DNA from 2 places in the Mesorhizobium sp. M0060 genome. Region 2 is predicted to be linked to the other one. Evidence: riboswitches for the same ligand, from Rfam matches in the RefSeq annotation. Region 2 holds a riboswitch; the other holds the start of a gene.
The links. A riboswitch is a leader RNA that binds a small molecule or an ion and turns the genes downstream of it on or off. The one in region 2 is predicted to bind thiamine pyrophosphate.

Region 1 (10,727 bases), on a different contig from region 2:
TTGGACAAGGTTGTCGAGGAATTGAAACGGAAGGAGAAAGTCGATGGACGAAAGAAGAGATAGTGAGCCCACCCCCATGAAGAACCGCACGACGGTGGAACGCAAGTCCGAGCGTGAGCTCGTCGTTACGCGAACCTTCAACGGCCCGGCGCGCATCGTGTTCGAGGCGTGGACCAAGCCCGAGCTGTTCAAGCAGTGGTGGGCGCCGAAGTCGATGGGCATGTTCCTGCGTTCCTGCGAGATGGATGTTCGTGTCGGGGGCAGGTACCGTTTGGTGTTCGGCCACGATGGCTCAAACCCTGACGAGTTCTTCGGTAGGTATATCGAAGTGACACCGCACTCGCGCCTCGTCTGGACCAATGACGAAGGTGGTGACGGTGGACCCGTCACCACGGTGACCTTCGAGGAAAAAGGTGGCAAGACGCTGCTGGTCATGCACGAACTCTATCCCTCGAAGGAAGCTCTCGACGCTGCCGGCACCGGGGCGGCGGATGCGATGGGCGAGACGTTCGAGCAACTGGACGAGCTTCTCGTCACGCTGGGCGCGAGCGTGGGGCGGTCATGAAGTCGTCGATCTCGCGGTCGGCCGCCTGGCTCTTCACTACGCGGAAGAGAACCCCGACGAGGTCGTCGCCGCCCTCTGCGGACCTACGAGACCATCATCAACCCCATTGGCAACACGACCAACCGAGGTTGGTCTCGTCGTGCGCGTCCGACTCGATCGTCGGCGCTATCCCATCGGCAAGAATATCTCAAAGAAGGAACTGCGAGAACTGAAGGTCGAGTGCGAAGAGTTTCACGGCGAGTGGGACTACGTCATCAGATCGCGCATGGAACGCCGGATTTGATCATGGCGCAAATTCCCTTGTTAGTACCGTTGGCGTTGGTCGTGCGCGTGATTGGAAAATTGACATTGCGCTATCGCGATGCTCGACGCCCCGTAGAGGCAACGTGTTCCCGCTTACGACGTCCTCGTCCTGAATGCGTCCATAGAGTTGATCATGACATCATCGAGTGACCTTGAGCCGATCGGCTCTTACAAACGTCGTGAGGCTGAGACCGTACGCCCCGATTCTCCGGCTGATACGGCTGACTATCCGTGTCATTCGCATGCTATCGATCACAAGACTACGCAACGCTATCCAAATCTATCCGACGCTATCCCCGTCATTCCCACTCGATTGTTTCAACCCATGATAACCCATTGATCTCGCGAAGCAATTTGTTTGCGCTCTGCGCAGCTGCCGTCAGGCATAACCGTCAAAAATTTGGTTTTTGATTGACGAATTTCGGCTGCCCGAGGGAATCCATCTATCGCCTACTATCGGCGTTTTCGGCAGACCGACGGACTCCTCCCCAGTACGGTACACTCGCAGAAAGTACCGTCCGCGCGGTATATTCAGGGACTTGTCCCGACGCCTGCGCGAGCTTTTCTGCCCGGTTTGATCGCCCGACGATCACCGCCGCGGCCCGAATGCGCTTGACAAGATAGCGCTGGCCAGCTCAATTTCGATGCATTCACCAGGGGAGTCCCGGCAAGGGGCTGAGATACTGCTGGCTTTCGCGGCGCAGTGACCCGTTGAACCTGATCCAGTTCATACTGGCGTAGGGACGGTGCAAGCGCTTTGCGGGAGTTCGTGCCCGAGGTCCTGTTTCGAGCAGGTCGACCAAAGCGTCTTTTCATCCTTCCGGCACAGAACTGGGTCTCCAATGCATGAGCAAAGGAGCCTCAAGATGAATGCCCTCACCCCCGCGGTGTCGACGGGACCGCTGCCCGCCTCTCGGAAAATCCACAAGTCCGGCGTCCTCCATCCGCAGATCAGGGTGCCGATGCGCGAAATCTCCGTCCATCCGACGGCGGGCGAACCGCCTGTCGCCGTCTACGATCCGTCCGGCCCCTATACCGACCCGACTGTCGAAACCGACATCGAAAAAGGCCTCGCCCGACTTCGCCACGAATGGATTTTGGCGCGTGGCGATGTCGAAGCCTATGACGGCCGCCATGTCCGGCCGGAAGACAATGGATTCGCCGCTGGCGAGCGCCTGACGCCGGAATTTCCCGTTCGCAACCGGCCGCTCAGGGCCAGATCAGGCAAGGTGGTGACCCAGCTTGCCTATGCGCGCGCCGGCATCATCACGCCCGAAATGGAGTTCGTCGCCATCCGTGAGAACCTCGGCCGCGAGATCGTCCGCGGCAAGCTGCAACGCGACGGCGAAGCCTTCGGCGCGGCGCTTCCCGATTTCGTGACGCCGGAATTCGTGCGTGACGAAGTGGCGCGCGGGCGGGCAATCATTCCCGCCAACATCAATCATCCCGAAAGTGAGCCGATGATCATCGGCCGCAATTTCCTGGTCAAGATCAATGCCAATATCGGCAACTCCGCTGTCACCTCCTCGATGGCCGAAGAGGTCGAAAAGATGGTCTGGGCGGTCCGCTGGGGCGCCGATACAGTGATGGACCTGTCGACCGGCCGCAACATCCACAACATCCGCGACTGGATCGTGCGCAATTCACCGGTGCCGATCGGCACGGTGCCGCTTTACCAGGCACTCGAAAAGGTCGGCGGCATCGCCGAGGACCTGACCTGGGAGGTCTACCGCGACACGCTGATCGAACAGGCCGAACAGGGCGTCGACTATTTCACCATCCATGCCGGCGTGCGGCTGCACTACATCCCGCTGACCGTTGACCGGGTCACAGGCATCGTCTCGCGCGGTGGCTCGATCATGGCCAAATGGTGCCTGCACCATCACCGGGAAAGCTTCCTTTACGAGCATTTCGCGGAGATCTGCGACATCTGCCGCGCCTATGACGTGTCCTTCTCGCTCGGCGACGGTCTTCGTCCCGGCTCGATCGCCGACGCCAATGACGCAGCACAATTCGCCGAGCTGGAAACGCTCGGCGAGCTGACGAAGATCGCCTGGGCGAAGGATTGCCAGGTGATGATCGAGGGCCCTGGCCACGTGCCGATGCACAAGATCAAGGCGAACATGGACAAGCAGCTCGCTGTCTGTGGCGAGGCGCCGTTCTACACGCTGGGGCCGCTGACGACCGACATCGCGCCGGGCTATGACCACATCACCTCAGGCATCGGCGCCGCCATGATCGGTTGGTTCGGCACCGCCATGCTCTGCTACGTCACGCCCAAGGAGCATCTCGGCCTTCCCGATCGCAACGATGTCAAGACCGGCGTGATCACCTACAAGATCGCCGCCCACGCCGCCGACCTGGCGAAGGGTCATCCGGCGGCGAAAATCAGGGATGATGCCCTTTCCCGCGCGCGCTTCGAGTTCCGCTGGGAGGACCAGTTCAACCTGTCGCTCGACCCCGAAACCGCGCGGTCCTTTCACGACCAGACCTTGCCCAAGGAGGCGCACAAGCTGGCGCATTTCTGCTCGATGTGCGGACCGAAATTCTGTTCCATGCGCATCTCCCACGACATTCGCGCCGAGGCACAGAAGGAGGGCATGGCTGCGATGGCGGCGAAATACCGCGAGGGTGGCGATCTCTACATGCCAGCTGGCGAGACCGGCGTGCCACTCATGCCAGAGGCGCCGGAACCGTCATGAGGGTGCTGGTCAAAGGGGCCGGCGTCGCCGGCCTCACCGCCGCCTTCGAACTCGCCGCCCGCGGCGCGACGGTCACGGTCGCCGAGATCCGGCATGGCCTTGGTGGCAATGCGTCGTGGTTCGCCGGCGGCATGCTGGCGCCATGGTGCGAGCGTGAAAGCGCTGAGCAGCCGGTGCTGGACCTTGGCCGCGACGCCGCCAACTGGTGGAATGCGGTACTGCCGGGTCAGGTGACGCGGGCCGGAACACTGGTCGTGGCCGCGCCGCGCGATACTGGCGAACTCGACCGGTTCGCCAGCCGCACGTCGGGGCATCGCCGTGTTGGTAAAGACGAGATTGCGATCTTGGAGCCCGACTTAGCCGGCCGCTTCCGGCGCGGATTGCTCTTCCCCGATGAGGCTCATCTCGACCCGCGCCAGGCGATGGCAGCACTTCATGACAAGCTTGCAGCCATGGGTGTCGAAGTCCACTTCGGCACCGACGCCCGGCATGTTTCCGGTTTCGATCGTCAGATCGACTGCACGGGAATGGCCGCCGTCGATAACAGGCTGCGCGGCGTTCGCGGCGAAATGCTGGTCCTGCACACGCCCGACATCTCGCTGTCGCGCCCGGTCCGGTTGCTTCATCCGCGCTTTCCGCTCTACGTGGTGCCGCGTGCCGACGCCCAGTTCATGATCGGCGCGACGATGATTGAAAGCCAATCCGGGGAGCCGGTCACGGTCCGTTCGATGATGGAGCTTCTGGGTGCTGCCTACGCCCTCCATCCGGCCTTTGGCGAGGCCGAGATCGTTGAAACCGGTGTCGGCGTCCGTCCTGCCTTTCCCGACAATCTGCCGCGTGTCGAGGCACGTGGAGGCACCGTCGCGATCAACGGGCTTTATCGCCATGGCTTTCTTCTTGCGCCCGCCATGGCGCGCCAGGCGGCCGACCTGGTTTTCCATCAAGACGGAACGAAGGAGCTTGGTTATGAAACTGATCGTCAACGGCGAAGCGCATGAGGTTGCCGCCACCACGCTGGCCGAACTGCTTGCCGCTCTCGATTATGAGGGCGATTGGCTCGCAACGGCCGTCAACAGCGACCTCGTGCACAAAGCCAACCGGGCGGAATTCCAGTTGAGCGACGGCGACCGTATTGAAATCCTCTCGCCCATGCAGGGAGGCTAACATGTTCGATCTTCTCGGGATGACGCTTCAGTCCCGCCTGCTTCTCGGCACCGCTCAATATCCTTCGCCGGCCATCCTTGCCGATGCAGTCAAGGCGTCGGGCACGTCGGTGGTGACCGTCTCGTTGCGCCGTGAGATGGCAGGCGGCAGGGCTGGCGAAAAATTCTGCTCGTTGATCCGCTCGCTCGGCGTAGGAATCCTGCCCAACACTGCCGGCTGCCACTCCGTCAAGGAGGCGGTCACGACCGCGAACATGGCGCGCGAAGTCTTCGGTACGACCTGGATCAAGCTCGAAGTGATCGGCAACCACGACACGCTGCAGCCGGACGTGTTCGGCCTGGCCGAAGCCGCCCGCATCCTGTGCGAGGACGGTTTTGCGGTATTCCCCTATACCACCGACGACCTTGTCGTTGCCGAGCGGCTGCTAGAAGCGGGCTGCAAGGTCTTGATGCCGTGGTGCGCGCCGATCGGTTCCGCCCTCGGGCCGGTCAACATCATGGCGCTGCGCTCTATGCGCGGACATTTCCCAGGTATCCCGCTGATTGTGGATGCGGGACTCGGACGACCGTCGCACGCGGCAACCGTCATGGAGCTCGGCTTTGATGCCGTGCTGCTGAACACCGCAGTCGCCAAGGCGGCCGATCCGGTCGGTATGGCGCGCGCGTTCGGCAAGGCGGTCGATGCCGGTCGTGAAGCTTTCAGCTCGGGAATGCTCGAACCGCGCGACGTCGCCGTGCCATCGACGCCGACGATCGGCAGGGCAGTTTTTTCATGAAGCTCGATCCCTTCTACCTGATCGTCGACAGCGCTGCCTGGATCGAACGGCTGTTGCCGCTCGGCGTCAAGCTGGTGCAGCTGCGCATCAAGAGCATGGATGAAGCCGGGTTGCGCGCGGAGATCCGCAAGGCCAAGGCTTTATGCGCCCAGCACCAATGCCGGTTCATCGTCAACGACCACTGGCGCCTGGCAATCGAGGAAGGCTGCGACTTCGTCCATCTCGGCCAGGAGGATTTGCTATCCGCCGACCTCGCGCGGATACGGGCAGCCGGCGTGAAGGTCGGGGTCAGCACGCATGATCATGTCGAACTGGAAACGGCCATGGCCGCCATGCCCAACTACGTCGCGCTCGGCCCCATTTATCCCACCATCCTGAAGAAGATGAAATGGGCGCCGCAAGGGCTCGAACGGATCAGCGAGTGGAAGCGCCGGGTCGCGCCGATCCCATTGGTCGCCATTGGCGGCCTCAACCCTAAGCGGCTCGACGGTGTTTTCGAGGCTGGCGCAGACAGCGCGGCAGTGGTCACCGACATCACATTGAACGCCGATCCCGAAGCGCGCACGCGAGAATGGATCGAAAAGACAAAGCGATGGCGCTGAGGCGAGAACCGCATGTGCTCGTCGTCGGTGGATCGGACTCCAGCGGCGGCGCCGGAATAGCACGCGATATCGAGACGATCGCTTCCATTGGCGTGCGCACCTGTCTTGCTGTCACCGCGCTGACGGTGCAAACGCACGAAGCCGTCATGGAAATCAGTCATTCGTCACCGAACTTGGTGGCCGATCAGATGCGCGCCTCGCTGCAGGCCAACGAAGTGGCGGCCATCAAGATCGGTATGCTCGCGACGGCCGAGATCGTCGTTGCCGTTGTCGCTGTGCTGCGCGAAAATCCGCAAGTGCCGGCAGTACTCGACCCGGTGCTGGCCTCCACCTCAGGCCGGGCGCTCCTGGAAGCCGATGCCGTCGCCGTCATGAAGCGTGATCTGATGCCGCTTTGCCGCCTCGTGACACCCAATCTCCTCGAACTGGCGCTCCTTGTTGGCGCGGAACCGGCGGCGGATGAGAGCGGCGCGGTGAGACAGGGACGGGAATTGCTGGTAGCTGGCGCGCGGGCCCTGCTGATCAAGGGTGGCCACGCTGCGGGACCCCGTTCGATAGATATTCTGTTGAGGCGCGATCAGGAACCAATCCGCTTCGACTCGCCACGCCTTCCCGCATCGATGCGCGGGACGGGCTGCATGCTGGCCAGCGCGATTGCGGCGCACCTAGCGAAGGCGAGCCCACTCGAAGACAGCGTGCGCGAAGGCAAGCTGTTTGTGTTCGAGAAGCTCCAGAAGAATGCAGCCGAATGACCGTGGCCTTATGGTCAAGTCGATCGGCCGAGGGTAACCGTTCGCCCGCCTAAGCCGATGTCCGTCTTTCGACACCTAAGTCGTTGAATGCTGTCATGGGCGCGAAGCAGGCCGCCGATTCGCACGCCATAGCACGCTGTAGCCCTCTGCGAGACTGAACGGGATTTACTTCCGAGGCAACGACATGTCAGATCGGCCAAGCGGTCAGGAAGGAGTGCAGGAAATTGGTCGCAGGCAAAAGGCGCGCACTGAAAAATGGGGATCGATAGGGCTGCCGTTTCTACACTGCGGCCGCAGTTCCCTCTACTCTCACTCCATTGTATCCTGGAAAACTAAACTATTGATTCCAAAAAGGAATTATTTTTCAAATTTTTGGATACCGTCAAAAATACCGTCACATAACTGATTGAATCCAAATCTGCGACAGAATAGGTCGCAGTATCCGAAACCCCGCCGATCGCCGCACGGTTAAGTTCTGCAACAACGCTATACGTCCTGCTCGCAACAGTCGAGGACTTCGCCGGACGACCGGCCGAAGCGCGGCTGCTGGTGGAGAGTTTGCGAAGGAAGTCTCCCGACTTCACTCTCGCCGATGTACGCGCTCCGCTATCGCGAGACGGAGAACCTCGAGCGAACGCTCTCGGCGCTGAAGGTTGCAAGGCTGCCCGGATAGGGTCGGGGCGCCTCGGAGAGCCTTGCGTCCGAAACCAACCATTCAGCCACTATCAGCCCGTGAGGCGCGCACGAAACAACGTGCAGCCGTCCGTCAGGCGCGACCTGGAGATATCCCGGAATCCAGCCTCGGTCATCCACGCGCGATACTGACCTTCAGTGTACGATTCGCCGTGGCGATAGAGGTTCAAGAAGGTGAGATTCAGAAAGACACCCTCAGGCGGGCCGAGGCGGTCGTCATCGACGACACCCCACCCCGCAATTGCGATCTCGCCTCCGGGTGTGAGGCAACGCGCCGCGTTCAGGATCGAACTGCGCGCCTGGTCCGGCGGAAGGACCTGGACGACAATCGCCAGATCGTGCCGACCGATCGATGGTGCGACAGTTATGTCCCCCTCTTCGACAACCACGTCGTCGGCACCGTACTCTGACAGGATATCTGGCGCGACCGCTGCGACTGTTGGGAGTTCCATCAGCGTCGCCGCAATCTGCGGCCGCCGCTCGCGAAGTCCGACGAGAATGGTCCCGGGGCCCCCGCCGATGTCGATCACCGAACCGATCGCCGAGAGGTCCATCTCCCGGGCCAGATGTCGGCCGAAAATCACCCCGCCCGGTGCGAGCATGCGGCTGAAGGCCGCCGCGGCCTCGGGCCCCGCTTCGGAAAAGTCGTGCAGCGCAGCCGGCCGGTTCTGTCGCAGCGACTCTGCGGTCAGCAGGTCGGCTCCCCAGAGCTCGCGCAGGAGCGCATGATCGCCGCCGCGATAGGTCGGCTTGGACGCGTCGAGGAAGGCCGACGCTTCGGCTCCGTTGCGAAATTGACCATCCTTGACTTCGAGGAGACCGATGCTGGCGAGCGCGTAGAGGAGCCGCGACAGACGATCGGGCTCGACTTTGAGCGCGGCCCCAAGGCTGTCAGCAGTCACCGCGTTGCCACCGAGCCGGGTGAAGATGCCAAGGTCCAGCCCGGCGCGAAGCGCCAAGGCGGGGGGCACCGCTGCGATCAGGTTGTCGATCCGATCAGAATCCACCATCACATCCCCTTCCGCGATCCAGGACCGACTTTGAAGCAGCCAGGTGATGGGCACGAACGGAGGTGCTGTCAATTATCTGAATATTGCCGTCGCGCGCTGCGGCAATAGTGTCCATAAGCCTGTCCCACACCCCAGCCTTTCGCCATCGCACGAAGCGGTTGCAACAGGTGGTGCGGGGGCCATATCGCTCCGGCAGGTCGCGCCATGCTGCGCCAGACCGCAGCACCCAGAAGATGCCATTCAGTATTCGGCGGTCGAGGCTCGTTTCGCCGAATTTTGCAGGTCTTTCCCCCTACTCCCACTCGATTGTTTAAACAGCATATAACTCATTGACATTACTGTAAAATATTTTTCATCACCTTGCAAAGTCCGACACCAGAACCGTCAAAAAATTACGCTTTTGATTTTAAAGGGAAAATCGCCACAAAAAGATATTTGAGGTTTCGCCAACTATCGGGGCCAATCGGCCGATTTTTTTGCACCTTGCGGCGTTCGACGCCGCGCCCAAGCCGTCTCGAAAAGTACCGTCACCGCCCCAGCTAAGGCATTAGCGAGAGGCCATAGCGATCGACAAGCAACCGGTGTTGCACACACCCTGCTGCCGGCGGTGTGTTGCGAGCGCTGGCATCCACTCGATTCCTGGCGAAATTCCGGCTAGCTTGGGCGATAGATGGCTCAGTTCTGGTCGGTGAATCATAATCAGACCGCCCGTCAAGGGATTGATGGGCAGCACCTTTGGTCCCTCAAGACCGAGAGCAATGGCGCGCGAAATGAGTTCCGCAACAACATGCGCCGTGCGACGCCCGGCGACCCTGTCGTTTCGTATGCCGATCAAGCAGTTGACTATATGGGCAGGATAGCGGAATTCGCCTTCGCCGTTCCGAAACCAATGGAGTTAGGAGAGACCGGAGCTTATTGGAATCAAGAGGGATGACTTCTGCCGATCTTTTGGACACCGCTTTCCCCTTCGATCCATCCCATCACAACAACAGGGAGTCTCGGCCCACTCCCGCCGAGGCGATATTCGGTAATCCATCTAGTTTCGGACTCAGGCAATCAGAAAGCCTACCTGACAGGCATTCCACAGAAGTAATACAAATTGAAAACCGCGGCCTCATGTTTCAAAACCAGGATTGTTTCGAAGCCGGCGGGTCGCTCACGGTCCTCAAAGCGAGAATTCTAAGAGACGTTCAACAATGACCCAGCACGCAGAAAACGCTCGAATTCTCATGTACAGCCACGACACGTTCGGGCTCGGCCACTTGCAGCGCTGCCGGACCATCGCGCATTCGCTGGTCGAGGATTTCCGCGGACTTCAGGTGCTTATCATTTCGGGTGCGACTATCGCTGGCGCCTTCGACTACCGCGCCCGTGTCGACTTCGTGAAAATCCCCAGCGTCATCAAGCTGCGCAACGGCGAATACACCTCGCTGGAAAAGGACATCGATCTGCATGAGACGTTACGGATGCGCCAGTCGATCATCCGCCATACAGCTGAGACCTTCCGGCCGGATATCTTCATCGTCGACAAGGAACCGCTCGGCCTGCGCGGTGAGATTGAGGACACGCTGTCCTACCTCAAGACGCGGGGCACCACGTTGGTGCTTGGCCTGCGCGAGGTGATGGATGCGCCGCATCTGCTCGAAGCAGAGTGGGCACGCAGGGATGTGATGCGCAAGATAGCCCTGTTCTACGACAAGGTCTGGGCCTATGGCCCGCCGGATTTCTACGATCCGTTGACCGGCTTGGACGTGCCGCCGGCTGTCAGGGCAAAGATGAGGTTCGTCGGTTTCTTGCAACGGAGCCTGCAGCGGAACGAGTTGCCCGGCCACCGGCCCGAGGGCGACTATATCCTCGTTACCACCGGTGGTGGCGGTGACGGCGCCGAACTGATCCACGACGTCATCGATGCCTATCAGCAGGATCCGCAATTGCAGCATAGGGCCCTGATCGTGCTTGGGCCTTACATGCCGGCGCGCAAGCGCAACAAGCTGCTCAAGAAGGGGTCCAAGATCCCCTACATCAAGATCATCGAGTTCGACAACCGCATGGAAGACCTGATTGCCGGCGCCAAGGCGGTAGTGGCCATGGGCGGTTACAACACCTATTGCGAGATACTATCTTTCGACAAGCCGGCGCTGATCGTGCCGCGCATCGAGCC
Region 2 (10,727 bases):
GGCGCGATGATGCTGGTCACGGTGCGGTCGAGGAAATCGCGATCGTGGCTGACCAGGATCACCGTGCCGGCAAAGCCGGCGACCAGTTCCTGCAGCAGCTCCAGCGTCTCCATGTCGAGATCGTTGGTCGGCTCATCGAGCACAAGGAGGTTTGCCGGCCGCGCCAAAACGCGGGCGAGGATCAGCCGCGCCCGCTCGCCGCCCGAAAGCTCGCGCACCGGCGTGCGCGCCTGTTCCGGCTTGAACAGGAAGTCCTTCATGTAGGACACGACATGCCGCTGCTCGCCATTGATGACGAGGTTCTCGCCGCGCCCGTCGGTCAGATACTGCGCCAGCGTCTCCTGCGGGTCGACGGCTTCGCGCTTCTGGTCGAGCGTGGCGATCTCCAGATTGGTGCCGAGCCGCACCGTGCCTGCGTCCGGCTTCAATTCGCCGGTCAGCATCTTCAATAGCGTCGTCTTGCCGGCGCCGTTCGGCCCGACCAGGCCGACGCGATCGCCGCGCTGGATGCGGGTCGAAAATCCCCTGACCACGGTCAGATCGCCAAAGCTCTTCTCGATGTTCTTGGCTTCGATCACCAGTTTGCCGGATTCGGCGGCGTCGCTGGCTATCATCGTCGCCGCACCCTCGGCGCCGCGATGGCCGCGAAAGCGCTGGCGCATGGTCTGCAACTCACCGAGCCGGCGCATGTTGCGCTTGCGCCTTGCCGTCACGCCATAGCGCAGCCAGTGCTCCTCGCGCACGATCTGGCGGCCGAGCTTGTGCTGCTCGCGCTCTTCCTCCTCCAGCACGATGTCGCGCCATTCCTCGAAATAGGCAAAGCCCTTGTCGAGACGGCGGGTCTGGCCGCGGTCGAGCCAAATTGTGGCGCGCGACACGCGTTCGAGAAAACGCCGGTCATGCGAGATGACGACCAGTGCCGAGGAGGTGCGGGCAAGCTCCTCCTCCAGCCATTCGATAACCGAAAGGTCAAGGTGATTGGTCGGTTCATCGAGGAGGAGAATGTCGGGCTCCGGCGCCATGACGCGGGCGAGCGCGGCGCGCCTCGCCTCGCCGCCGGAGAGATCGTTCGGCCGTTCCTCGCCGGATAGGCCGAGATGCTCCATCAGATAGGTGGCGCGGTAAGGATCGTCGGCCGGCCCGAGCCCCGCCTCGACATAGGCGCGGACAGTCGCAAAGCCGTCCATGTCGGGCATCTGCGGCAAGTAGCGCACGGTCGCTGATGGCTGGCGGAAGACTTCGCCGTCCTGTGGTTCGATCAGCCCGGCGGCGATCTTGAGGAGCGTCGACTTGCCAGAGCCGTTGCGGCCGACCAGGGCGATCTTGTCGCCAACTGAGGCCGTCAGGGCGGCACCGTCGAGCAGCGGCGTGCCGCCAAAGGTCAGCTTTATCCCGTCGAGATTGAGAAGCGGCGGCGCCATGTCAGCTTTCTGGGCTCAGCTTTCCGGAAGAGGGTAGGGATGCGCGAGCAGCAGCGCGCGGCCGCTGGCCAGCGCGATTTCGAGCCGGCCCTTGACCTCGTTGGAAATGGTTAGCGACGAGCCGAACGCAACCTCGACATCGTCGAGCGGCCATTTGGCGCCGGTGACTGTCAGGCCGGCGAGATCCGAAAAGCCGAGCACCGAAAACAGCGTGCCGTCGACATAGTCGAAGCCGGTCTTTCCAGGCAGCAAAGGAATGCCTTCCTGTGCGCCGCTGGTCAAAAGCACTTCCGTTCCGCCTTCCGCCAGCCGGACGCTCAGCGCCAGATGCAGGAAGATGTGGTCGGTGCGTTTGCCGCCGAAGGCGCCTGCGAGCACAAGGCTGGTCGCACCGCGTTCGAGCGCGGCGGCGATAGCGAGTTCACCGTCGGTCTTGTCCTTTTCAGCGGGAAACACCTGCCGTGGCACGGCGGCCAGATCCTCCGGCAAATCGGCAGGCACGGAATCGAAATCGCCGACCCAGAGTTCCGGCCTCAGGCCCAGCATACGGGCATGGCCGATGCCGGCATCGGCGGCAATGACGCGCGTGCCGGCGACCTGGCGGTCGAGCAGCGGCGTGCGGATGAGATCGCCGCCAAGCAGGATGGTGAATGTGCTCATATCTCGTGGCCCTTACCAGCCCTGCCCCGGAAACGGAAGATGAAACGGCAGACGAAACGGAAGGCCGCGCTTTGGATGCCCGGCAAACTTCCGCTTGCGCGGCACTTCGGCCGGGCCTATGTGTCGAAACGCTCTAACGGGGTGCCGGACGCGATCTTCGCGGACCGGCTGAGAGGCAAGACTGCCAACCCGCTGAACCTGATCCGGTTTGTACCGGCGGAGGGATTAGACGTTTCGGACAGCCCGACGCCTCAATTCCTTTCAACGCGAACGAAGGAGGCGCCGATGCGCAGTTTTTTCCACTCTCTTGTCTCGATTGTCCTGCTTGCAGCATCCGCGCTCGCCCTGCCAGGGCAGGCATCGGCACAGGATAAGCTGACCGTCTATACCTATGAAAGCTTCACCGCCGATTGGGGTCCGGGACCGGCGGTGAAGAAGGCTTTCGAGGCCGAGTGCGGCTGCGTCGTCGAATTCGTCTCGGTCGCCGACGGCGTCGCGCTGCTCAACCGTGTGAAGCTGGAAGGCGCCGCGACCAAAGCCGATATCGTGCTTGGCCTCGATACCAATTTGACCGCAGATGCCAAGGCAACCGGCCTGTTTTCGCCGCATGGCGCCGTGTCGGACGTCAGCGTGCCGGGCGGCTGGAGCGACGGTATTTTCGTGCCGTTCGACTATGGCTATTTCGCCGTCGTCTACGATACCGAAAAACTGAAGAGCCCGCCGAAGAGCCTCAGGGAATTGGTCGAGGGCGATGCCGGCGACAAGATCGTCATCCAGGATCCGCGCACCTCGACGCCGGGCCTTGGCCTGCTGTTGTGGGTCAAGTCGGTCTATGGCGACAAGGCGCCGGAAGCCTGGGCCAAGCTCAGGGCAAAGGTGCTCACGGTAACGCCGGGCTGGAGCGAGGCCTACGGCCTGTTCACCAAGGGCGAGGCGCCGATGGTGCTGTCCTACACCACCTCGCCGGCCTATCACATGGTTGCCGAAAACACCGAGCGCTACCAGGCGGCGTCCTTCGAGGAAGGCGAATATCTGCAGATCGAGGTCGCTGGGATCACCACCAAGGGCGCGAAGAATCCGCTGGCGGAAAAGTTCATGGCCTTCATGACCGGGCCGAAATTCCAGGACGTCATTCCCGAGACCAACTGGATGTTCCCGGCCGGCAAGACCGACAAGCCGCTCAACCCGGCTTTCGACAAGCTCGTCAAACCGACCAAAACCTTGCTGTTCAGCTCGGAGGAGGTGGCGGCAAATCGCAAGGCTTGGGTCGACGAGTGGCTGGCGGTGATGAGCAAGTAGGCTTTCACCGACGAAGATGTTCGCTCTACGGCGCCCCCCTCTGTCCTGCCCTCTTTGCCAAAGCTTGGCATCTCCCCCACGAGGGGGGAGATTGGCCGTCATTTCGGCTTTCGCCAATCTCCAACGTTGCAGGACTGAGCGAGGCGCGGACGCTGCCGATCTCCCCCCAAGTGGGGGAGATGTCCGGCAGGACAGAGGGGGGCGCGAAGGAACGCCGTCCTCGCTAAGAATCTCGAATCTGGCGGTCTAGCGTGCAACGCGCGTCATCATCGGACTCCCGCGTCACCGCTGGCACAGTCGCGCTCGCCGCCATCGCGCTGCTGATCGGCGGCGCCTTCGCAGGGCTCGTCCTGGAAGCCGCACGCGACCCTTCCGGTGCTGTCTCGGCTTTCGATTCCTATCTCTTCCGGGTCGCCCGTTTCACGCTCTGGCAGGCTCTGTTGTCGACCCTGCTCTCCGTCGCACCAGCGCTGTTCGTCGCGCGTGCCCTGTCGCGGCATCCACAGTTTTTCGGGCGAGGCTTTATCCTGCAGCTTTTCGCCGTGCCGCTGGCGCTGCCGGCCATTGTTGCCGCACTCGGCGTCTTGGCACTCTATGGCCGCGCTGGGTTTTTCGCCGGCATGCTCGGCGCGATTGGCGGCCAGAGCTGGCCCGGCATCTATGGTCTGTCGGGCATTCTCGTCGCCCATGTCTTCTTCAACCTGCCGCTGGCAACGCGGCTGTTCCTGGAAGCGTTGCAGACGGTGCCGGCCGACCAATGGCGGCTGGCGAGCCAGCTTGGCATGGGCGCGGCGCCGGCCTTCCGGCTGATCGAATGGCCAACGCTGCGTGCGGCCCTGCCGGGCATCGCCGGGCTCGTCTTCATGCTCTGCATCACCTCCTTCACCATCGTGCTTACGCTGGGTGGCGGGCCGCGTGCGACGACGCTGGAGGTTGCTATCTACCAGGCGCTGCGTTTCGACTTCGACCCGGCGCGGGCGGTGACGCTGACCTTGCTGCAAATTGCCCTGACCTTTGTCGTGGTGCTGGCATTGACGCGGCTTGGCGCCAATATGACCGGCGACGCCAATCTGCCGGTTGCGCCGCGCCGGTATTTTTCAGCTGGTGCGGCCGAGACCGTGCTGAACGCGCTGGTGATCGGGCTGGCACTGCTGTTCGTCGCCGGGCCGATGGCGGCCACGCTGGCGGCCGGGCTTGGCGCCGATCTCGGCCGCCTGGCCGGCGAGAGCGCGGTGCGGCAAGCGACGGCGACCAGTGCCATGCTCTCCCTCTTATCGGCGCTGCTCTCCTTGGCGTTGTCGCTGTCGCTGGTCATGGCGCGCCGGGCGCTGGCACTCACCCGGCGGACCGGCAGGCGGACGCTGCTCGAACATCTGGCCGACACCGGTGCGGGGTTCGTCCTGGTGGTGCCGCCCATTGTCATCGGTGCCGGCTGGTTCCTGCTCCTGCGCACCGTCAGCGATGTCTTTGCGATCGCCCCTGTCATGGTGGTTGCGGTCAATGCGGTGATGGCGATGCCGTTCGCCATCCGCGCTATCCGCCCTGCCTATGACGCGGCGAGCGAACGCCACGAACGGCTCTGTGCACAGCTTGGCATCTCGGGCTGGAACCGGTTGCGGCTGGTCGACTGGCCGTCGCTGCGGCGGCCGCTCGCCACCGGCTTCGCTTTCGCCATGGCGCTGTCGCTCGGCGATCTCGGCGTCATTGCGCTGTTCGGCAGCGATTCCGTGCAGACCTTGCCCTATCTGCTGCTGGCGCGCATGGGCAGCTACCGCACCGAGGATGCGGCCGGGCTGGCGCTGCTGCTCGGCCTTGTCTGCCTGGCACTGGTGCTGACCGCGGACTGGCTGGGAAGGAGAGAGAAATCATGATGCCGATCAGCCCGGAACGGTCCATTTCGGTGGAAAAAAGCGCGGCCGTGCGGCTCGACAATGTCTCGTTCAGCTATGGTGAAACGCCGCTTATATTCGACGTCGATTTCCCGGCGTCGGAAATCACCGCCATCATGGGGCCGAGCGGTTCGGGAAAGTCGACGCTGCTCAATCTGGTGGCCGGTTTCGAGGTGCCGCGGTCGGGCCGCGTGCTGATCGGCGGCGCCGACGTCAGCACTGCGCCGCCTTCAGAGCGGCCGGTGTCGATGGTATTTCAGGAAAACAACTTGTTTGCCCATCTTTCCCTCGAGCAGAATGTCGGGCTCGGCCGCTCGCCTTCGCTCAGGCTGAACGACGCCGATCGCGCCGCAATCGCCGCAGCGCTGAAGCGCGTCGGCCTTGCCGGCAAGGAAAGCCGGCTGCCGCGCGAACTCTCGGGCGGCGAGCGGCAGCGCGTCGCGCTCGCCCGGGTCCTAGTGCGCGACCGGCCGGTGTTGTTGCTCGACGAGCCGTTCGCTTCGCTCGGACCGGCACTGCGCGACGACATGCTCGACCTGGTGGCCGACGTCCATTCGGAGCAGCGCATGACGGTGCTATTCGTCACGCACCAGCCGGACGATGCGCGCCGTATCGGCCGAAACATGGTTTTCCTGGATGGTGGCACGGTTGCCGCGACGGGCACCGCCGCCGATTTTTTCGTCGGGGCTGGACCGGAGGCATTCCGACGCTATATCGGCTCGGGTCCGTTTGCGGCTGGATCACGAGATGTTGCCCGGAAGCGGACATAATTTATGGTCAAACCGGCGGAAGGCGAAGCGGCGCTTGCTTGCCATGGTCGAGGTAGTGTGGCTAGGTCCGCCAGGAGTTGGTCCGGCTTAGACCGTGATTTGCCCTTGCTGCCTCGTATCTGTCGGACGCACGAAGGACGCCGTAGCACTTGATTTTGCGCGTGATGCTTTCCGGAAATCGCGCCCGATTTTCGCGGTCACGTGCCAGGACTTGAAAGGAAGCCGATCTGCCGACCGGCATCGACAATCGGAGGGTGAAACCGCTGGCGCGCTTTCTGGCGCTGGCCGGTCTTGCCGTGGCGCTGGCAAGCTGCCAGATGTTCACGCCTCCCGACGTGCAGGAATCAGGCTTTCAGCCCTCAGACAAGCCGATCACGGTCGACAACGTCGCCGCCAACGGCAAGCTCGCCCAACTGGCGAAGGCGCAGCACCCGCGCATCCTCGCCACCTATGGCGGAGAATATTCCGACCCCAAGCTCGAGCGCATGGTGGCCAAGATCGTCGGCAGACTGACCGTGGTGTCGGCCAACCCGACCCAGACCTACCGCATCACCATCCTCAACTCGCCCAACGTCAATGCCTTCGCGCTGCCGGGCGGCTATCTCTACATCACCCGCGGACTGCTGGCGTTGGCCAACGATTCAGCCGAGCTTGCCGCCGTCATTGCGCATGAGATGGGCCACGTTACGGCCAATCACGGCCTGCAGCGCCAGCAGCTGGAAGCCGAAGAGGGCTTGGCGACCAAGGTGGTTTCGGATGTGCTCGGCGACAACCCGACGGCCAAGGCGGCGCTGATCCGCGGCAAGTTGAGGCTGGCCCAGTTCTCGCGCAATCAGGAGTTGGAGGCCGACGCCATCGGCATCAAATCGATCGGCGAAGCCGGTTTCGATCCCTACGCCGCCGGCCGCTTCCTGCAGTCGATGTCGGCCTATACCGATTTCCGCTCGATCAGCGGCGCCACCGACGCCAGCCTCGACTTCCTGGCGACGCACCCCAATACGCCGCAGCGTATCGATCTCGCGCAGCGTCACGCCCGCCAGTTCGGCGCGCCCGGTGTCGGGTCGCGCGACCGCGATTCATTCCTTTCCGGCGTAGACGGGCTGCTTTACGGCGACACACCGGAGGAAGGCTATGTGCGCGGCGAAACCTTCCTGCATCCTGGCCTCGGCGTGTCGTTCTCGGTGCCCAACGGCTTCATCATCGACAATTCGGCAGCGGCGGTGACGGCGACCGGCCCGGGCGACATGGCGATCCGCTTCGACGGTGTTTCGATCGACAAGGGCCGCTCGCTGACCGACTACATCCGCAGCGGTTGGGTTGCCGGCCTCGACGACAGCAGCGTGCGCCAGGAGACGATCAACGGCAACGAAGCGGCGACCGCGCATGCCGGCGCCGATGGCTGGCAATTCGATATTGCGGTGATCCGCGCCGGCGGCCAGGTCTACCGCTTGCTGACCGCGGCACCTTCGGCCAGCACTTCGCTGAGCACGGTGGCGCGCTCGGTCAGCGGCTCGTTCCGTATCCTGAGTGCTGCCGAGAAGGCGGCGTTGAAGCCGCTGCGTATCCGCATCGTCACGGTGCAGCCCGGCCAGACAATGGGCTCCCTGGCCGCACAGATGGTCGGCGTCGACCGCAAGCTGGATTTGTTCAGGGTGCTCAATGCGCTGTCACCGGGTGCCGCCGTCTCGGCCGGCGACAAGGTCAAGATCGTCACGGACAAATAGCAGCCGACGCGATTTTCAGGCTGCGAGAAATTCCGGATTCTGCTTCACCAGCGCCGCCTTGAGTTTTTCCATGGCGCGCGCCTCGATCTGGCGGACACGTTCCTTGGAGATGCCGAGCGTCTCGCCGAGTGCTTCGAGCGTCGCGCCCTCGTCGCTCAGCCGGCGCTCCTCGATAATCCTGAGTTCTCGCGCATTGAGCGCGCCGAGCGCCGTCTTCAGCCAGACAGAGCGGCGTTCGACATCGATCGTGTCGCCGACGACCTCGTCGGGCAGCGGATCATCCGAAACCAGGAACTCCATCCGCTCGGTTGCGCCCGCATCGTCGGCAAGCGGCGTGTTGAGCGAGCTGTCGGGTGCCGAAAGGCGGGAATCCATCATCGCCACATCGGCCTCGGAAACCCCGAGAGCCGCCGACACTTCGCGGTAGAGCGTGGCATTCGACGTCTGCTCGGCGCCGTTTGCCAGGCGGGCGCGCAGGCGCCTCAGGTTGAAGAACAGCGCCTTTTGCGCCGAACTGGTGCCGCCGCGCACGATCGACCAGTTGCGCAGGATATAATCCTGCATCGACGCGCGGATCCACCAGGTCGCATAGGTCGAGAACCGCACCTCGCGCTCCGGCTCGAAACGGGCCGCGGCCTCCAGCAGTCCGACATGGCCTTCCTGGATCAGGTCGCCCAGCGGAAGGCCGTAGTGGCGGAACCGCGACGCCATGGAAATGACCAGCCGCATATGCGCGACGGTGATGCAGTGCAGCGCGTGCTGGTCATTGTTTTCCTTCCAGCGCAGCGCCAGGAGATGCTCTTCGTCACGTTCCAGATAAGGGGCTTTCATCGCCGCGCGAACCATGGTCCGTCCTGCACTGTCTTGCATCATGCCGCGCTCCTGCTTCAGGCGTTGCGGTGCGATCGAATCGTGAGTTGGCGCCGATGGTTGAAATGGCGGCGCCGCGCCCTACAACAGCCAAGAACGTGCCATGCGGGGGAATGTTCCCCCGGACTGTCATGTCGATTGCGCTGTTTCCAGGCGATTCGCCACCGGCCTTGACTCAGCCGGATGGCGCCGGGAGATGCTGGTTGAGAATGGGATTTCAAGGGCGCGAGATTTTTGAAATTTAGTTTCTTATTCTGGCATCGCGCATCTGTCATTTTCCGGCACTCGCAATGACGCCGGACATCGGCCAAGGACGGGATCACAGAAAAATGACATGGCTCAAATCGCTCATCATCGCCGGAACGCTGCAGGTTCTGGCCATCGCCGCCAGTCATGCCGGCGCCAATCTCGACCAGATCAAGCAGTCCGGCGTCTTCAAGGTCGGCACGGAAGGAACCTATGCGCCCTTCACTTATCATGATGCTTCCGGCGCGCTGGTCGGCTTCGACGTCGAGATCGCGCGGGCCATCGCCGAGCGCCTCGGCGTCAAGGCCCAGTTCCTCGAAGGCAAATGGGACGGACTGATCGCCGGTCTCGACGCCAACCGCTACGATGCCGTCATCAACGAAGTCGGCATCACCGAGGCGCGCAAGGCCAAATATGATTTCTCCGATCCTTACATCGCCTCCAAGGCGGTGCTGATCGTGCGCGGCGACAACACCGACATCAAGAGTTTCGCCGACCTCAAGGGCAAGAAGGCGGCGCAGTCGCTGACCTCGAATTTCGGCAAGCTGGCTGAAACCAACGGCGCCGAGCTCGTCGGCACCGACGGCTTCGACCAGTCGATCCAGCTGCTTCTCACCGGCCGCGCCGACGCCACCATCAACGACAGCCTGTCCTTCCTCGACTTCAAGAAGCACAAGCCCGACGCCAATGTGAAGATTGCCGCGCAGGAAGAAAACGCCGACTATTCCGGCGTCATCGTGCGCAAGGGCGATCCGGAACTGGTGGCCGCCATCAATAAGGCGCTGGCCGACATCAAGGCCGACGGCACCTACCAGAAGATCGCCGACACCTATTTCGGCCAGGACGTTTCGAAGTAAAACGGCTTTTCTCGTGTGGGCCGAATGCCGGCCCGCGTCGTTCATGTCGCGGCGAGCTGTCTTTGACGGCCCGCCGCTTTCGCGTGATATGAGCGACGGCAATCTGGCAAGGAGGAGCCTTCGTGCCGCACTGGCTGCAATTGATGCTGGAATCCCTGCCTACGCTGCTGTGGGCTGCACTGATCTTCACCGTGCCGTTGACGCTGCTGTCGTTTGCATTCGGTCTTGTCCTCGGCCTGGTCGTGGCGCTTGTCCGCCTGTTCGGTCCCAAACCGCTGGTCGCCGTGGTTCGCTTCTACGTCTGGATCTTCCGCGGCACGCCGCTTCTCGTGCAACTGTTCCTTATCTTCTATGGCCTGCCATCGGTCGGCATCCTGCTCGACGCCTTTCCGGCAGCACTGATCGGCTTCACCTTGAACATCGGTGCCTATTCGTCGGAAATCATCCGCGCCGTCATCGGTTCGGTGCCCAAGGGCCAGTGGGAGGCAGCCTATTCGATCGGCATGACCTGGGCCCAGGCAATGCGGCGCACCATTCTCCCACAGGCAGGGCGCGTCGCCGTGCCGCCGCTGTCCAACACCTTCATCTCGCTGGTCAAGGACACTTCGCTCGCCGCCGCCATCACCGTGCCGGAGATGTTCCAGGCAGCGCAGCGCATCGTCGCCACCACCTATGAGCCGCTGATCCTCTATGTCGAGGCAGCGGCCCTCTATCTGGTCATGAGCTCCGTGCTGTCGGCCTTGCAAGCGCGGCTGGAAACAAGGCTGAACCGCTATGGCGGCTTCCTGGAGGCGCGCGCATGATCGGCCTCACCAACATTGAAAAGCGTTTCGGCGACAATTTGGTGCTGAAGGGTGTGACCGTCACCATCGAGGAAGGCAGCGTCACGGCGCTCGTCGGACCATCGGGCGGCGGGAAAAGCACGCTTTTGCGCTGCATCAACCTGCTCGAGCTGCCGACTTCAGGCACTGTGCGGATCGGCGACGATGCA

Region 1: linked by a shared signal. The riboswitch ahead of thiC (phosphomethylpyrimidine synthase ThiC) and the one ahead of thiB (thiamine ABC transporter substrate binding subunit) in region 2 are both predicted to bind thiamine pyrophosphate.

What each region holds. Positions count from the first base shown of each region.
Region 1 is NZ_JAMYUP010000046.1:3,779-14,505, forward strand. Features, by position in the region: gene NKJ94_RS28450 (ArsR/SmtB family transcription factor) at 1-63, shown strand, start outside; gene NKJ94_RS28455 (SRPBCC family protein) at 44-565, shown strand; gene NKJ94_RS28460 (ISAzo13-like element transposase-related protein) at 492-848, shown strand; TPP riboswitch at 1,514-1,630, shown strand; gene thiC (phosphomethylpyrimidine synthase ThiC) at 1,735-3,570, shown strand; gene thiO (glycine oxidase ThiO) at 3,567-4,568, shown strand; gene thiS (sulfur carrier protein ThiS) at 4,537-4,734, shown strand; gene NKJ94_RS28480 (thiazole synthase) at 4,736-5,509, shown strand; gene NKJ94_RS28485 (thiamine phosphate synthase) at 5,506-6,111, shown strand; gene NKJ94_RS28490 (hydroxymethylpyrimidine/phosphomethylpyrimidine kinase) at 6,102-6,863, shown strand; gene NKJ94_RS28495 (methyltransferase) at 7,589-8,566, opposite strand; partial or broken gene NKJ94_RS28500 (transposase) at 8,598-8,825, opposite strand; gene NKJ94_RS28505 (hypothetical protein) at 9,237-9,500, shown strand; gene NKJ94_RS28510 (glycosyltransferase family protein) at 9,763-10,727, shown strand, end outside.
Region 2 is NZ_JAMYUP010000002.1:71,356-82,082, reverse strand. Features, by position in the region: gene NKJ94_RS02665 (ABC-F family ATP-binding cassette domain-containing protein) at 1-1,421, opposite strand, end outside; gene NKJ94_RS02660 (thiamine diphosphokinase) at 1,437-2,081, opposite strand; TPP riboswitch at 2,209-2,323, shown strand; gene thiB (thiamine ABC transporter substrate binding subunit) at 2,367-3,380, shown strand; gene thiP (thiamine/thiamine pyrophosphate ABC transporter permease) at 3,632-5,251, shown strand; gene thiQ (thiamine ABC transporter ATP-binding protein) at 5,248-6,039, shown strand; gene NKJ94_RS02640 (M48 family metalloprotease) at 6,294-7,763, shown strand; gene NKJ94_RS02635 (RNA polymerase factor sigma-32) at 7,779-8,636, opposite strand; gene NKJ94_RS02630 (amino acid ABC transporter substrate-binding protein) at 8,963-9,736, shown strand; gene NKJ94_RS02625 (ABC transporter permease subunit) at 9,859-10,539, shown strand; gene NKJ94_RS02620 (amino acid ABC transporter ATP-binding protein) at 10,536-10,727, shown strand, end outside.